DNA from 3 places in the Microbacterium sp. UBA3486 genome. Region 3 is predicted to be linked to each of the others. Evidence: predicted binding sites of a transcription regulator. Region 3 holds the regulator's gene; each other region holds the start of a gene.
The links. The regulator LexA, encoded in region 3, represses DNA repair genes until DNA is damaged. The targets are predictions, from matches to a motif close to TCGAACANNTGTTCGA.
Positions count from the first base shown of each region.

Region 1: the regulator LexA is predicted to act here: its motif matches at 1,416-1,431, upstream of B2869_RS02405 (DUF222 domain-containing protein).
Region 2: the regulator LexA is predicted to act here: its motif matches at 895-910, upstream of recA (recombinase RecA).

Region 1 is NZ_DFQP01000016.1:62,075-64,341, reverse strand. It holds gene B2869_RS02420 (SDR family oxidoreductase) at 1-526, shown strand, start outside; gene B2869_RS02415 (DMT family transporter) at 568-891, opposite strand; gene B2869_RS02410 (DMT family transporter) at 888-1,256, opposite strand; gene B2869_RS02405 (DUF222 domain-containing protein) at 1,432-2,267, shown strand, end outside.
Region 2 is NZ_DFQP01000083.1:123,689-125,955, reverse strand. It holds gene B2869_RS12570 (CinA family protein) at 1-145, shown strand, start outside; gene B2869_RS12565 (helix-turn-helix domain-containing protein) at 287-595, shown strand; gene B2869_RS12560 (DUF3046 domain-containing protein) at 614-838, shown strand; gene recA (recombinase RecA) at 1,108-2,157, shown strand; gene B2869_RS12550 (regulatory protein RecX) at 2,157-2,267, shown strand, end outside.
Region 3 is NZ_DFQP01000026.1:12,967-15,233, reverse strand. It holds gene B2869_RS03315 (LysM peptidoglycan-binding domain-containing protein) at 1-133, opposite strand, end outside; gene lexA (transcriptional repressor LexA) at 423-1,109, shown strand; gene B2869_RS03305 (prolyl oligopeptidase family serine peptidase) at 1,204-2,267, shown strand, end outside.

The sequences.
Region 1 (2,267 bases), on a different contig from region 3:
CGAGGGACCGGAGGCGCTGATCGCCGAGGTCACCGCCGCGCACGGACCGATCACCGCCCTCATCCTGAGCCATGCGCATGACGTGGAGTCGGGCATCCTCGACACGACCGCCGAGAGCTTCGACCTGCACGTTGCCGTGAACGCGCGGGCGACTCTGCTGCTGATCGCCGCGTTCGCGCGGCAGATCGGCGACGAGGGGGGAGTCATCCTCGCGCTCACCAGCGACCACGTCACCGGCAACCTCCCGTACGGCGCATCCAAGGGTGCCCTCGACCGCCTCGTGATCTCTGCGGCGCGCGAGCTCGGTCCGCGCGGGATCTCGGCGAACGTGCTGAACCCGGGCCCCATCGACACCGGCTGGATGGACGACGACACGCGCACGGGTCTGGCCGGGATGACGCCCCTCGGGCGCCTCGGGCAGCCGGCGGACGTGGCTGCGGTGGTGGAGTTCCTCGTGTCGGACGAGGGGCGCTGGATCTCCGGGCAACTGCTGAAGTCCGACGGCGCGTTCTCGGCGCAGTACTGAGGGGTGCGGGGCGCTCGATCAGTCGGCGGCGCTGGCGATCGTCAGTGCCCGCCGCCGAACTCGATCATCCCGACCCCGACGGCGATGAGTGCGACGCCGACGGCCATCATCGCCGAGAAGTGGTCCTTGAAGATCACCCGTCCCAGCACGGCGGTCAGTGCGACGCCGGCGGCGGCCCAGATTCCGTAGGCGACGCCCACCGGCATTCCCATCGCCAGGATCGTGCCGAGCAGTGTGAATGCCGCGAGGTAGCCGACGACGATCACGGGGATCCAACGGCGACGTCGCAGCCCCTCGGATGCGCGCAGACTCAACGTCGCGGTGACCTCGCTGGCGATCGCGAGGGAGAGGAGCAGCCAGGTCACGGCGCCACCTCCCTGGTCTCGCGCGTGTGGGAGCCGAGCTCGACGAGCAGCACGCCGACCACGATCACGCCGACGCCGACGATCTGCACCGGTCCCAGCAGCTCGCCGAACAGCACGGTGCCGAGCACAGCGGTCAGCACGACTCCGATCGCCGACCAGATGCCGTACGCGACCCCGACGGCCATGCCGCGATCGAGCACCACCGACAGCAGCCACAGTGAGCCGGAGTAGCCCAGAACCACGACGATCAGCCAGAGCGGATGTGTGAACCCTTCGGCCGCGCGTAGTGAGAGGGTCGCGGTGACCTCCAGTGCGATCGCGAGCAGGAGGGGCGGCCAAGCCGAACGGCGAGGGCGATCTGTCATCGGGGGCCTTTCGTGGAGGGTCCGAGGGGGAGAACGCGAGGGTGGCGTGCAGGATTCCCGGCGCGAGTGGAATCGATGGCGGTCGAGAGCGGGACGGGAGCGAGCTGTCGACGTCGGACAGGAGAGGGATCGTGTCACCGCTGATATGCCGGCATGGATTCGAATATAGCTTCGAATGTCGGTGGTGTTCGCGGTAAAATCGAGTATGTCGAATTTGACCGCGTTGCATGAGGCGATGTCTCGCTTGGATGAGGTGTGGGCGGGCGTGGGTGATTCGGGGGAGTTGTCGCGGGAGCAGCTGATCGTGGTGAGCGCGTCGATCGGGGTGTTGCGGCGTCGGTTGGATGCGGTGCATGTGTCGGTGGCGGCGTGCATCTCTCGGGAGTCGCGTGCGGAGCTGGGTGCGGGGAGTCTGGCGAAGCAGCAGGGTTTCCGGAGTCCGGCGACGTTGATCGCGGCCGCGACGGGGGTGTCGACGGGTGAGGCGTCGCGGTTGGTCAGGGTGGGTGAGGCGACGGCGCCGCGGAGTGATCTTCTGGGGGCGCGTCTGCCGGCGAGGTATCCGTTGGTGAGCGAGGCGCTGGATGCGGGGGTGCTGGGGGCTCCGGCGGCGGCGTTGATCATCGCGGCGCTGGATCGGTGCCGGGTTGTGGCGGGGGTGGAGCGGATCGCTGAGGGGGAGCGGCTGCTGGTGGAGTCTGCCGATGGTATGGCACTCGATGGTGTGCGCACGCTCGTGGTGCGGGTGGAGGCGTGGCTCGACCCGGATGGGGTGGAGCCGCGTGAGGAAGAGCGCCGTGGCAGGCGGGCGTTGTCATTGTTCGAGCGGGACGGGATGGTGCATCTGAACGCGGTTCTCGATGTGGAGACCGCGGCGCCGGTGGTGACGGCGATCCGGGGGTTCGTGACGGCGGTGTTCGCGGCGCGGAAGGGCGCGCCCGATGCGGGCGCGTCTGATGGGGATCGGCGGACGGTGCCGATGATTCAGGCGGATGCTCTTTCGGTGTTCTG
Region 2 (2,267 bases), on a different contig from region 3:
ACCGGTCGGCACGGTGCACATCGGCGTGGTGACGCCGGCGGCGATGAGGACGACGGCCTTCCGTTTCCTCGGAGATCGCGACTCGATCCGCGCGCAGACGGTCGCGGCAGCGCTCGAAGAACTGTGCGCGATGCTGGCGGAATAGCAGGACCGCCGGGGTGGTTGTCTCTGATGTGCTCACACTTAAACCACAGAGTGCAGGGGTAGATTCTGTGCATGCCAGGGGTACTAGACTGGCTGTCTCATCGGGGGAGACCTCGAACGATCACATGGGGAGGAGGTTCCGATGATTCTTGTACGACAGGAAATCGGCGATGTGCTGAGGGACTTCCGCCTGCAGAAGGGGCGCACGCTCCGGCAGGTCGCAAGCAAGGCGTCGGTTGCGCTCGGCTACCTCAGCGAGGTCGAGCGTGGGCAGAAGGAGGCGTCGAGCGAGATCCTCGCTTCCGTCGCCGACGCGCTCGACGTTCCCATTTCGACGATCATGCGCGAGGTCGGAGACCGCATCTCGGTGCTCGAGGGCATCCAGGTCTTTCCGGACGTCGTTCCCGACGACCTCGTCGCGTCGATCGAACCTCAGCTTTCGCTGCACTGATCCCCGGTCGGGGAAGCCATGCGTCGTAGCGAGTTCCTCCGCGCCGTCGAGACCGAGTTCCAGGCACGCGCGTCCTCTCTGGTGAACGACCTGACGCTCAGCGCTGTCGGCGGTCGAACAGCGCTCGAGGCGCTGGCCGAGGGAACACCGCCACGCGATATCTGGTTGGCGCTGTGCGTCGAGATGGATGTTCCGGAGAACAGGCGACATGGCGTCGGTCGGCAGGAGCCGCGCGGACGCTGAGTCGTTCGTCGATCTCCGATGCCTACGGGACACGACCTGAGATTCACGGCGTGTCGTCGAAGATCTGTTCGAAGCGGGCGTAGTCTTCTGCACAAGTGGTTCAGGGAATCTGTTCTGCACGGTATGTGAGCTCTCCGCGTCGATGTCGGTGGCCTCTCCTACGGTGGAAAACAAGCCGAAGAGCCATTACGCCTTGTCGGAGAGTTTCTCCCAACCGGGAGAGCCGCGACAGCCTACAGGCGGCATCACGCGCGCAGAAGGAGCACATCATGCCATCACCCGCCGACCGCGAGAAGTCCCTCGAGACCGCCCTCGCCCAGATCGATCGCCAGTTCGGAAAGGGCTCGGTCATGCGGCTGGGCAGCGATGAGCGCGCCCCCGTGGCGGTCATCCCCACCGGCTCCATTGCCCTCGACGTCGCTCTCGGCGTCGGAGGCCTCCCGCGTGGTCGAATCGTCGAGATCTACGGACCGGAGTCCTCGGGTAAGACGACCCTCACCCTGCATGCGATCGCGAACGCTCAGCGCGCAGGTGGCATCGCCGCGTTCATCGACGCGGAACATGCGCTCGACCCCGACTACGCTGCGAAGCTCGGCGTCGACATCGATGCGCTCCTGGTGTCGCAGCCCGACACCGGTGAGCAGGCCCTCGAGATCGCCGACATGCTCGTGCGCTCGGGAGCCATCGACCTCATCGTCATCGACTCCGTGGCGGCGCTCGTGCCTCGCGCCGAGATCGAGGGCGAGATGGGCGACTCGCACGTCGGTCTGCAGGCGCGACTCATGTCGCAGGCGCTGCGTAAGCTCACCGGTGGCCTGAACCAGACCAACACGACGATGATCTTCATCAACCAGCTTCGCGAGAAGATCGGCGTCTTCTTCGGTTCGCCCGAGACGACCGCCGGTGGTAAGGCGCTGAAGTTCTACGCCTCGGTGCGCATGGATATCCGTCGTATCGAGACCCTCAAGGACGGAACCGACGCCGTCGGAAACCGCACCAGGGTCAAGGTGGTCAAGAACAAGATGGCACCGCCGTTCAAGCAGGCCGAGTTCGACATCCTCTACGGCGTCGGCATCTCCCGTGAGGGCAGCCTGATCGACTTCGGCGTCGAGCACGCCATCGTGAAGAAGTCGGGCTCGTGGTACACCTACGACGGTGACCAGTTGGGCCAGGGCAAAGAGAACGCGCGTACCTTCCTGTTGAACAACCCTGATATCGCGCTGGCGATCGAGACGCAGATCAAGCAGAAGCTCGGTATCGGCGGCCCCGCTTCGGTACCGGCAGCTGCAGACGAGCTCGCTGAGCGTCGTCCGGCCTGATGAACGACACGCGTGGGGGCGATCCCGACCGGATCGCCCCCATCATCCCCCTCTTCGGCGGCGGGTCGAAGAAGCAAACGCACACGCCGCCGCCTCGCCTGGCGGAAGGC
Region 3 (2,267 bases):
CGATACCGATCGCGAGCGGGACCGAGGCGAAGGCCAGCAGCACGGCGCGGCCACGCGTCGTCAGTCGGAGTCGCGTCGTGGGACGGGTCGACGCCGGAATGACTGCTGCGGTGCTGAAGCTGATGCTGCTCATGTGGTGCTCCTTAGCCTGTCCCGGAGCGGTGAGGCCGCCGGGGAAGTTGGCGTAGCGTTCGCATTCCCGTCTCGGCCGGGAGCCGTGAATGCGAAGCTACGTACCGAAGATATCTTCGAGTTCGAACATCTGTCAAGTATTCTTCGAAACCGAATCCGGAAATGAGCCGACACGCTCGAACAGATCTTCCAGATCGGCCCGTTTCTCGGATACGGTTTCGATAAGGACACCCCACCACGGGCCTCCGACATTCGAAGAGGGACGTCGGATCACGCACTGAAGGAGCACCATGAGCGAGAACTCTGCCCCCGAGTCGGAGGCACCGCGCACGCGCCGCCGGAAGAGCCTCAGCCCGAAGCAGATGGCGATCCTCGAGGTCATCCAGAACTCGATCGCGCACCACGGTTACCCGCCGAGCATGCGCGAGATCGGCGACGCCGTCGGTCTCAAGTCCCTCTCCAGCGTCACCCACCAGCTCGGGCAGTTGGAGCTCAGCGGCTATCTTCGTCGGGACCCCGGGAAGACCCGCGCCATGGAAGTGCTCATCGACCTGCCGGGGGCCAGCACCGAGAACCCCGCCGACGTGGCGACACCGGTCGGCGATGCGGCACTGGTCCCCCTCGTCGGACGCATCGCCGCCGGTGTGCCGATCACCGCCGACCAGCAGGTCGAGGAGATCTTCCCGCTCCCCCGCCAGCTGGTGGGCAAGGGCGACCTGTTCATGCTCAAGGTCTCCGGCGAGTCGATGATCGACGCCGCCATCTGCGACGGCGACTGGGTCGTCGTCCGTTCACAGAACAGCGCCGAGAACGGCGAGATCGTCGCGGCGATGCTCGACGGCGAGGCCACCGTCAAGGTGCTGCGCCGTCGCGACGGCCACACCTGGCTGCTCCCGCGCAACTCGGCGTTCGAGCCCATCCTGGGAGATGAAGCCGTGATCCTCGGCAAGATCGTGGCGGTGCTCCGCGCGGTCTGAGACGAGAGCACGACGAAGGCCCTCCCGGTTTCCCTGGAGGGCCTTCGTGTGCGCCCCGCGTGACGCTCGCGTCAGCGCCCCATAGGCTCGAAGCATGACGTCGTCCCCCTACGGTTCCTGGCCTTCGCCTTTCTCCGCGGCCTCAGTCGCGGCAGCTTCTCCTCGCATCGACGGCGCCCGCTTCGTCGGCACGGACATCTGGTGGGGTGAGTCGGTTCCGTCCGAGAAGGGACGGGTGACGGTACGGAGTTCCACGGGCGCCGAGGTCCTCCCCGCGCCCTGGAACGCCCGCTCCCGCGTGCACGAATACGGTGGAGGCGCCTGGACGGCGGACGATCGGGGGGCGCTGTACTTCGTCGACGCCGGTGACCAGCGGGTGCGCCGCCTGACCCCCGACGGGGATCTCGTCACGCTCACCGCTGCCGGGCCCGCGCACGGAGGTCTGCGCGTGCAGGACGGACGTCTGCTCGCCGTGCGCGAAGACCTCTCGACCACACCGCACCTCCGTGCGATCGTCGAGATCCCGCTCGACGGCTCCGCCGCAGAAGATGCGTCCGCGGTCAGCGTGATCGTGCAGGGCGAGGGATTCTTCGCCCACCCCGCACTCTCTCCTGACGGGACCCGCGCCGCGTGGGTCGCCTGGGAACGGGGGAGGATGCCGTGGGAGAGCGCGTGCGTGCAGGTCGCCGAGGTCGACGGAGGCCTCCCGCGGACGATCCCGTCACGAGCGGCGCTGCAGCCCGAGTGGCTCAGCGACACGGAACTGGTCTTCGCCGACATCGCCGATGACCGCTGGACACTCCACCGCGTCGCCATCGACGGGGTGACGCCTTCCGGACCCCCGCGGCCGCTGGCCCCGTCCGATGCCGACACGGGCTACGGGCTCTGGGTGCTCGGCAACCGCTGGTATCAGCCGTTGGAGGACGGCCGCATCGTCGCCGTCCGCACGAACGGGCGCGACGACGTCGTCGTGATCGACACCGGAGGCGGCGAGAGCATCATCGAGTTCCCCGGCGACGGTCATGTGAGCGTCGATGCGGTCCGCGGCACCCGGGTGTTGCTCTCCGGCAACGGTTCCCGGGTGGCGGCGGGGCTCTGGTGCGTCGATATCGAGTCGGGAGAGGTCGTCGCCGTGCGCGGCGGGGAGCTCGTCGATCC